3 regions of the Mixta hanseatica genome follow, and region 3 is predicted to be linked to each of the others. Evidence: predicted binding sites of a transcription regulator. Region 3 holds the regulator's gene; each other region holds the start of a gene.
What was found. Region 3 encodes CRP, which controls carbon source genes, mostly activating them, when cyclic AMP is high. Its sites were predicted from a motif close to ATGTGANNNNNNTCACAT; they were not measured.
Positions count from the first base shown of each region.

Region 1: uxuA (mannonate dehydratase) is a predicted target of CRP. The motif match lies at 1,634-1,651, and genes of this name have one in related genera.
Region 2: K6958_RS10195 (arabinose ABC transporter substrate-binding protein) is a predicted target of CRP. The motif match lies at 1,939-1,956, and genes of this name have one in related genera.

Region 1 is NZ_CP082904.1:264,898-268,180, forward strand. It holds gene uxuA (mannonate dehydratase) at 331-1,515, opposite strand; gene K6958_RS01185 (FadR/GntR family transcriptional regulator) at 1,751-2,440, shown strand; gene K6958_RS01190 (AI-2E family transporter) at 2,451-3,283, opposite strand, start outside.
Region 2 is NZ_CP082904.1:2,095,988-2,099,270, reverse strand. It holds gene araG (L-arabinose ABC transporter ATP-binding protein AraG) at 1-585, opposite strand, end outside; gene K6958_RS10195 (arabinose ABC transporter substrate-binding protein) at 713-1,696, opposite strand; gene K6958_RS10190 (ribulokinase) at 2,069-3,283, shown strand, end outside.
Region 3 is NZ_CP082904.1:406,275-409,557, forward strand. It holds gene K6958_RS01815 (YccS/YhfK family putative transporter) at 1-1,469, opposite strand, end outside; gene crp (cAMP-activated global transcriptional regulator CRP) at 1,531-2,163, opposite strand; gene K6958_RS01825 (phosphoribulokinase) at 2,468-3,283, opposite strand, start outside.

The DNA of each region.
Region 1 (3,283 bases), 140 kb from region 3:
TTGAGGAAATTTTTTCTGGCCTAACACCAGCTCATTTTGCCATCACTCGTAATAGTCACTTAACGGAATGATTACGTTATGATCCCACAGTATATCGTCAGAACGCGGAAAATGTTACATCTGAGCCATAAGTAGCGGAAAATGGCGTATAAAAAGTAATCATTAACCGCACAAACAGCAGACTCTGCTGTCACTTAAGCTTATTTAAAGCCTGGCAGTAAAGACGCCTTTTTTCCGCTATCGGCAGGACTAAAAAGGGAAAGACATAAAAAAGCGCCGGAGACCGGCGCTTTAAGTGAGCGTTAACCAGAAGAGGAAAGACGATCGAGGTTAATCAGCGAAAAAGCACTGTTTTAGCGCCAGCTCAACGCCGCGTAGCTCAGCCAGCCCTTTCAGGCGGCCAATGGCGGAATAGCCGGGGTTAGTCTGTTTATGCAGATCGTCCAGCATCTGATGACCATGATCGGGACGCATAGGTATCGCGCGTGCGGCGCCGGCACGGCGGCGGCGCTGCTCCTCTTCCAGGATCACCTTTATTACGCCGACCATATCTACGTCGCCTGTCAGATGCGCGGCTTCATGAAAACTGTTGGGGTTTTCTTCCCGCTGCGTGGCGCGCAGATGGATAAAATGGATACGGTCGGCATAGGTTTTCGCCATCTGTACCAGATCGTTATCGGCGCGTACGCCGTAAGAGCCGGTACAGAAAGTAAAGCCATTATGCAGGCTGCTGACCGTCTCGGTAAGCCACTGCATATCCTCCTGAGTAGAGACAATACGTGGCAGACCCAGAATAGGACGCGGCGGATCGTCCGGATGCACCGCCAGCATAATGCCTACTTCTTCCGCCACCGGCACGATAGCGCGCAGGAACGTGGCCATATGTTCGCGCAGGCGCGCCTTATCAATGCCGTCATACTGCGACAGCTGCGCCTGAAACTGCTCCAGCGTATAGCCTTCTTCCGCGCCGGGCAGGCCGGCGATAATGTTGCGCGTCAGCGTGGCGATCGCCTCTGGCGTCATGGCGGCATAATAATCGGCCGCCTGACGCTGCTCGTCTGCGCTGTAGGTTTGCTGGGCGCCGGGACGCTTTAGAATATGCAATTCAAACGCAGCGAAAGCGACGGCATCGAAGCGCAGCGCGCGTGCGCCGTTGGGCAACAGCCAGCCGAGATCGGTGCGCGTCCAGTCCAGCACCGGCATAAAGTTATAGCAGACGGTATCAATGCCACAGGCGGCGAGGTTACGCAGCGACTGCTGATAGTTAGCGATATAACGCTGCCAGTCACCGCGTTGGGTTTTAATCGCTTCATGTACCGGAACGCTTTCCACCACCGACCAGTAAAGCCCTTTTTCCGCCAGCTGTGCCTGCCGCGCCTTGATCTCATCTGTTGTCCAGATTTCACCGTTCGGAATATGATGCAGAGCGGTAACGATACCGGTCGCGCCAGCCTGCCTGGCATCATCCAGCGAGACGGGGTCGTTAGGGCCATACCAGCGCCAGGTGTGTTCCATAAGCTCTCCTGTAGTCGATTTATCTCGAAGCGGCGACCCAACGCAGCGGCCAGCCGATTAATGTAAAGGGCCATTGGTCCGGCCGCTGGGCCAGAATAGGGGAGTTTTTTGCCTGAAAGAGTGATGATTGTCCCATTATCAGGCGTTGTACCCGATAAACCAGGGCGTTGGCTGTAACAATAACGCCTCGTGAAATCGTGTTTACAGCAGCCTTAACCGGATAGAGAGAATTGTTATGACACTACCCGCCATCAAAACCGAGCGGCTCTATCGACAAATTTCCAGCCTGATAAGCGCTGCGATCGCCCGCGGCGAGTTTGCGCCGGGCACGTTGCTGCCGCCGGAGCGTGAACTGGCCAGGCAACTCAACGTCAGCCGTTCGTCAGTACGTGAAGCACTAATTGCGCTGGAGGTGACTGGCTGGGTAGAGATCCGCAGCGGCAACGGCGTACAGGTGGCGAATCCGCTGCCGGGCAAACCGACTGAGCCGGTGGATACCTTTAGCCTGCGCGATCTGATTAAAGCGCGTCAGGCTTTTGAGGCGATGACCGCCGAACTGGCGGCGCGTCACGGTACGGCGCAACAGCGGCAGGAGTTGCTGGAGGTTGCTCATCAACTGGCGCAGCATCAGGTAAATGACGACGAGTTTTTGCGTCATGATAAGCGCTTTCATCTACTGATCAGCGAAATGACCGGCAATGACCTGTTACGGGAGATGATGGAGCAGCTGTGGAACCGGCGTAAAAGCCAGCGCTTTGTGCGGCTGGAGAGCCACTTTGCGGATCGGGATTTTCCTCAGGCGTTGAACCATGACCATCAGCTGATCGCCAATGCCATCGCGCAGCAGAATCCGCAGCTTGCCCGCGACAGCATGGCGCTGCATTTGCAGCGCGTTTACGATCATCTGTTTGATACCTCCGCCTGATATCCGATGGTTAACGCTTCACCGGCGGACGGCCGTTGCCTAATAAAATAGCCAGCTTGCTGCCGCCCGGCGTGGTTTCCATCAGAATTTTACACACGCTGGTCAGCGGCACCGACAGCAGCATCCCTACCGGGCCGAGTAGCCAGCCCCAAAAGATCAACGACAGAAACACCACCAGCGTGGACAAGCCGAGGCCGCGCCCCATTACGCGCGGCTCCAGCATATTGCCGAATACCATATGAATGGCGCTGAACAGGGCGGCGACCAGCAGCGCATCATAAAAATCGTTTAGCACCAGCGCCTGAATAAAAGGCGGCACGCCGGCAATTATTGGCCCGATATTGGGAATAAAGTTCAGCACAAACGCGACCACGCCCCAGAACAGGGCGAACTTGACATCCAGCAACAACAGGCTGATCCAGACGGCAATGCCGGTAATCAGGCTGATCAGCGTTTTTAATGCCAGATAGTGGGTCACTCCTTTCAGCGCCTTATGCAGGCCGGCGATGCGGATCTGCGGATTAATCAGCGCGTTGCGCAGCTTATAAGGCAGATGGCGTACTTCAAACAGCATGAAAATCACCGTCATGATCAGCAGCACAAAGTTACTCATCGCTCCGGAAAACTGCGTCAGCACCATGGTGGCGACATTCATAATTGCGTTCGGATCAAGCTGTTCCGCCAGCGCGCGGGTAGAGACAGGGATGTTTAGTCGCCCGGCATAGTGCTGAATCACCGTCAGCTTTTGCTCAAGAATGGCGCGTATTTGCGGATAAACCAGCGAGAACTCATTGACCGAGCTGGCCAGCATGGCGACCAGCATCAGAATAACCATCAGCACCA
Region 2 (3,283 bases), 1.7 Mb from region 3:
CACGCGCCCTTCCGCGCGCAGCTGACGAATCACGCGAAACAGCTGCTCGATTTCTCGCGCCGACAGCGAGCTGGTTGGCTCATCAAAGGCAATGATTTTGGCGTTGCGCGCCAGCGCCTTGGCGATCTCCACCATCTGCCACTGCCCAAGCGACAGATATTTCAACGGGGTATCAGGATCGATATCCATCCCCAGATTTTTTAGCTGCAGCCCCGCTTCATAGCGCAGCAGCTTACGGTTCACCAGCCCGCCGCGCTGCGGCAGCTGGCCCAGATAGATATTTTCCGCAATGCTCATTTCCGGCACCAGGTGCAGCTCCTGGTAGATAATGGCTACGCCGGCGTTCAGCGCGTCGGTGGTATGGTTAAAATTCACCGGGCTGCCCTGAATCTGAATGGCGCCACCGCTGGGCTGATAGCTACCGCTAAGAATTTTCAGCAGCGTCGATTTCCCGGCGCCGTTTTCTCCCATCAGCGCGTGCACTTCGCCTGCGCGACAGCTGAAGCTGATATCCTGCAGCGCCTTCACGCCGGGAAAAGTTTTACTGATGCCATGAAACGACAGAAAGGCTGAATCAGTGTTCATGGTGTCTCCGCTTTGCCTGTTCATTGTGAGCGCCGGTTAAGCGGCGCAGGATGATGACCATCTGCCTGGCTGAAGAGTAAGCGCCAGCTAAATGGGCGACATTCGCCGCCCGCTGGTGCTGACACGCTTACATCAGCCCTTTTTTCGCCAGCTCCGCTTTGAAGTTATCGCGGGTGATTAACACCACGTCCGTGACCTCGGTGAACTTCTGCGGCTCATTATTGTTAGTTACCCAGTCATGCAACATCTGGATACTTTTGTAGCCATGCACATCCGGGCTGGGCAGCAGCGACCCGTAGAAGCCGGTCGCCTGACCTTTAGAAAGCTCACTGATGGCGTCTACGCCGTTGATGCCGATACCGACCACGTTAGCCGCCTTGAAGCCCTGGCCTTCGGTGGCGCGCACGCCGCCCAGCACGGTGTTATCGTTCATGCCGACGATCAGCCAGTTTTTCACTTCCGGATGCTGCACCAGCAGCGAGTTAGCAGCATCAAACGCGCCGGGGATATCGTTAGATTTGGTCGGCACCTGATAGATCTGTTTTTCCGGGAAACCGGCCGCCTTCAGCGCATCGATAGAGCCGGAGGTGCGGCGTCGCGCGGTATCCAGTTCGTTAGCCGTAATCGCCATCACCGCGGAGGTTTTCACATCCCAGCCGCGCTTCTGCATCTCTTTATACAGCTCCTGCCCCTGACGCTCGCCGATTTTGGTGGCGGCCATCATCACCAGCGGCACACTTTCCATCGGCTTGCCTTTGGCGGTCACAAACTGATCGTCCACCGCAATCACTTTCAGATCGTAGCTACGTGCTTTAGCCATAATCGCCGAACCCAACTTGGGATCCGGCGTACAGATGACAAAGCCTTTCGCGCCGCTGGCCGCCAGGCTGTCGATGGCGTTCAGGGTTTTTTCTCCGTCAGGCACTGCAATCTTAATCACGTCAAAGCCCAGATCTTTGCCCGCTTTATCAGCGAACTTCCATTCCGTCTGAAACCAGGGCTCTTCCGGCTGTTTAACCAGGAAGCCCAGTTTCATCGTCTCGGCGATAGCGGATTGTGACATAACGGCAGCCAGACCAATGGCGGCTAACGCTTTAGTGAATTTGTGCATGGTGTTCTCCGGCGCAGTGTAATTTTTTCGTTGTGCGCAACGAAACGGTGTAAACGATACCAATCGGATTAAAAACGTTTTGCAAACGGTAAATCAGGTAATTAGCGCTCAAGCTGTGCGTTACCTGAACAAACGCTGGGCTAGTTTTAGCGGGAAATGCATCATGAAATGTAGAGCGGTATCACATAGCAAAACTATGGCAAGTTAATCCATATATTCAGCAATTTTAACCGGGCGTTAACTTTTGATCGGCTTCACATAACCCCTGACGATGACAGAAAAATACATATATCCAGCTGGCAAGGGCTAACCGAAAACCGCCGCGCTTTTTAGTGTTAGAGCCTGCGATTGTTCATTAACAGGAGAGCCCGAATGCGTGCTGGTGCCATAACGATTGGTCTGGACTTTGGCAGCGATTCGGTTCGCGCCCTGGCGGTAGACTGCCAAAGCGGCGAAGAACTACAAAAAGAGGTGGCGCCCTATACGCGCTGGATGGCCGGTCAGTACAGCGTGCCGCAGGTCAGCCAGTTCCGTCATCATCCGCTGGATTATATTGAAGCGCTGGAGAAAGCGATTTGCGGCGTGGTGGCGCGCCTGAGCAACGAGCAGCGCGCCGCCGTGGTCGGCATCGGCGTGGACTCGACCGGCTCGACGCCGGCGCCGATTGACCGTGACGGCAACGTGCTGGCGCTGCGCCCTGAATTTGCGGATAACCCCAACGCAATGTTTGTGCTGTGGAAAGATCACACCGCGATTGAAGAGGCGGAAGAGATTAACCAGCTCTGCCGCAGCGGCCAGTTTGAAGATTACTCACGCTATATCGGCGGCGTTTACTCTTCTGAATGGTTCTGGGCCAAGATTCTGCATGTCTCCCGCGCTGATGCCGCCGTACGCGATGCCGCAGTTTCCTGGATAGAGCTGTGCGACTGGGTGCCAGCGCTGCTGAGCGGCACTACCGCGCCGGCGGCCATCCGCCGCGGACGCTGCGCAGCCGGCCATAAATCTTTGTGGCATCCTCAGTGGGACGGCCTGCCGCAGGCGGCGTTTTTCGACGCGCTCGATCCGCTATTAACCCAGCAGCTGGACTACCCGCTGTTTACCGACACCTTTACCGCTGAGAAGCCGGTCGGCACCCTGACGCCGGAATGGGCGCAGCGCCTTGGGCTCTCCACCTCCGTGGTGCTTTCCGGCGGCGCGTTTGACTGCCATATGGGCGCAGTAGGCGCCGGCGCCCAGCCTTACACCCTGGTTAAAGTGATCGGCACCTCCACCTGCGACATTCTTATCGCCGACAGCGAACGCGTCGGCAACCGCGCGATTGAAGGCATTTGCGGCCAGGTTGACGGCAGCGTTACCCCGGGCGCAATCGGGCTGGAGGCGGGACAGTCTGCCTTTGGCGATATGTACGCCTGGTTCAGCCGTCTGCTGAACTGGCCGCTGCAGCAGGCGGCGCGTCAGCACCCTGAGTTAAAGCCGCAGCTTGAGGCGCTGTCGCAGGATCTGCTGCGTCAGTTAACCGCTGCCTGGGTAGCAAATCCGCAGCTGGATCACCTGCCTGTCGTGCTGGACTGGTTTAACGGCCGCCGT
Region 3 (3,283 bases):
GTATCCATCAGGCGCGGCAGCAGAAAATGCGCGCCGTTCAGCGACAGCAGCTGCAGTGAATAGACGCCGGTAAGGGTAAAACCGATGGTCGCCCAGCCATAATATTTACGGATAAACAGATAGCTGACCAGAGTAATCGCCAACATGATCACCAGCACTAATGACTCCGGCACCGCAAAGTGCAGCGCTGCCGCGGCAATAATCAACCCGGCCAGCGTACCGAGCGCTCGGTGTTGGATACGCACGCGCGTGGCGCTGTAGCCGTTCTGGCTGACAAACATAATCGTCATTAAAATCCACCACGGCTTCGGCACGTTAAAGGTTAGCGCCAGCACGCTGCCGAACACCAGCATCACCGCAAAGCGTGCCGCGGTACGCAGGGCAGAGGATTTCAGTGACAGATAGCTGCGCAGGGCGGGAAGCAGCGGCAGCTGACGCTGGCGATCGGCCATCAGGTCGCGTCGATAGAGCGGACGTTGAGTACGCAGCACACGGGCGATGCGGCTGAAATGGTAATAACAGAAGTGGCCGACCGGATTTTCCGGATGCTGACGCGCAATTTTTTCCAGACCCAGCAGCGGCTTTTCCATTGTGAAACGTGACGGCAGCCGATGATAAAGCAGGTCGTCCGCCAGTTCGCGCAGCCGTGCGGCAATAGTTTGTGCATTCCAGCGGATCACCGCTTCCGCATGGCTTTGCTCTACCAGCTTTTGTACTTCCTGCGGCTGATGCAGGCTGACAGCGATATGCTCCTGCAGATCGAGCGCGACCTGAAACGCACGCATCAGATGGCGATGGCTGTGATCGCGGTTGGCGGCCAGCATATGCATTTGCTGATAACAGGTATTAATCAGATCGACGGCTTTTTGCTGACGCGCCAGCAGCGGCGGCAGCGCTTTTTCCGGATCGGTAAGCTGCGTTAGCAGGGTATATTTCGCTTCGCAGTAATCCGCCAGTTCGTGGTACAGCAGGCTGAGCGTTTCGCGCATAGGCTGCTCTTTCCACAGCCGGAACCAGAACCAGTTAAACAGCCCATACCAGAAGGTGCCGCCGATATAGAGCAGCGGCGGTCCCCAGATGGGCATATTGCCCACCAGACCGAGGGTAAAAATGGCGGCAATCAATGAAGCGGGCAGCAGGCGGGCATGAAGCGGACCGATTTCCCCGGTCACGCCCAGTACTAACGCCATGGCGAACAGCGTAACGGGTAGCGGCACCTGCTGTAACGATAGCCATTGAAGCAGGAAACTGCTAAAAGCAAACAGCGCACCGCCAACGATAAGGCGCTTAAAGAAACGCCGATGCGGCGTATCCAGACCGGCAATATTGCAGCAGGCGGGAACCAGCGAGAAGAGTAGCCCTTTTTGTAAATCGCCCAGCAACCAGCCAAAGGCTACCGGTAAACAGAGCACCAGCGTTTGACGCAGCGCGTAGTTCACTTCGGGATGGTAAATAATTCTCCGCCACATACTACATCACCAAAATAGACACGGCGTGATGCCAGGCATCACGCCGTGTCTTCAGCGTAGCTTAACGGGTGCCGTAAACGACAATCGTTTTACCGTGCGCGGAGATCAGATTTTGATCTTCCAGCATTTTCAGAATACGACCTACCGTCTCGCGTGAGCAGCCAACGATCTGGCCGATCTCCTGACGGGTAATCTTGATTTGCATCCCGTCCGGGTGCGTCATCGCATCCGGCTGTTTGGCAAGGTTAAGCAGCGTTTGGGCAATGCGGCCGGTAACGTCAAGGAAAGCTAAATTGCCTACTTTCTCTGAAGTTACCTGTAGGCGACGCGCCATCTGTGAAGAGAGACGCATCAAAATGTCAGGATTCACCTGAATCAGCTGACGGAATTTTTTGTACGAAATTTCGGCTACTTCACAGGCGGTTTTCGCTCGTACCCATGCACTACGTTCCTGGCCTTCTTCAAACAGGCCAAGCTCGCCAATGAAATCACCCTGGTTAAGATAGGAAAGGATCATCTCTTTGCCTTCTTCATCCTTGATCAGTACCGCAACCGCACCTTTTACGATGTAATAGAGCGTCTCGGCCTTTTCACCCTGATGAATCAACGTGCTTTTTGATGGATATTTGTGAATATGGCAATGTGACAGGAACCATTCGAGTGTAGGGTCTGTTTGCGGTTTGCCGAGAACCATTCGCTATTATCCTCTGTTGTAATCGTGCCCTAAATACAGGGGGCAGTTTTCCCTGTCAGGCGTTGAAATCTTCAAGCGTTTCCTGCTGGAAATTATGCAGGCAACTGCGAGGCTTAAGGGCGTGCAGTCGTCCCGTTCTCGTTTCATCGAACGAAAATATTACAGCTTTGTTTGTAGCACAGCTTTATCTTACTGTCTCCTGTTGTCTCGCTTCAGCTTGTGCTGAATCGGACAATTGCCGTTTAGCTGTTGAAAGCCCAGGCAGGCAATTCGCTTACTTATCTGAAGACAGAGAATAGGCAGATTATTCGATTTTTTTGCCTTCAATCAGGCGTTTCACTAACGGCAGCATAATCAATTCCATTGCCAGCCCCATTTTCCCGCCGGGCACCACCAACGTATTGATATGTGAAATAAACGAACCCTGCAGCATCGCCAGAAGATAGGGGAAATCAATATCTTCCAGGCCGCGGAAATGGATTACTACAAAGCTTTCATCCAGCGAGGGGATCGCGCGCGCGGCAAAGGGATTCGACGTGTCCACGGTGGGCACGCGCTGAAAGTTGAGATGGGTGCGGGAAAATTGCGGCGTGATGTAGTTAATATAATCTTCCATTGAGCGCACCACCGAATCCATTACCGCTTCGCGTGAGTGGCCGCGTTCGCTGGTATCGCGTACCAGTTTTTGAATCCACTCCAGATTGACGATAGGCACCACGCCAACCAGCAAATCCACCTTTTCCGCCACGTTATGCTGTGGCGTGACGACGCCGCCGTGCAACCCTTCATAAAACAGGATATCCGTGGGTTCCGGCAGCGGCTGCCACGGCGTAAAGGTGCCGGGCACCTGATTCCACGGCACCGCTTCGTCATAGGTATGCAGATATTTACGCGACTGGCCGCGGCCGCTTTCGCCATATTCAACAAAGGTCTGTTCCAGCAGGCCGAAGTCGTTGGCCTCCGGTCCGAAGTAGCTGATGTGCCGGCCCAGATCGCGCGCCTTGCGGATCGCCATATCCATTTCCGGGCGCGTATAGCGATGGAAACTGTCACCTTCCAGCTCGGCAGCGTGCAGGTTAAGCTGCTGAAAAATTTTACGAAAGGCAAGACTGGTGGTGGT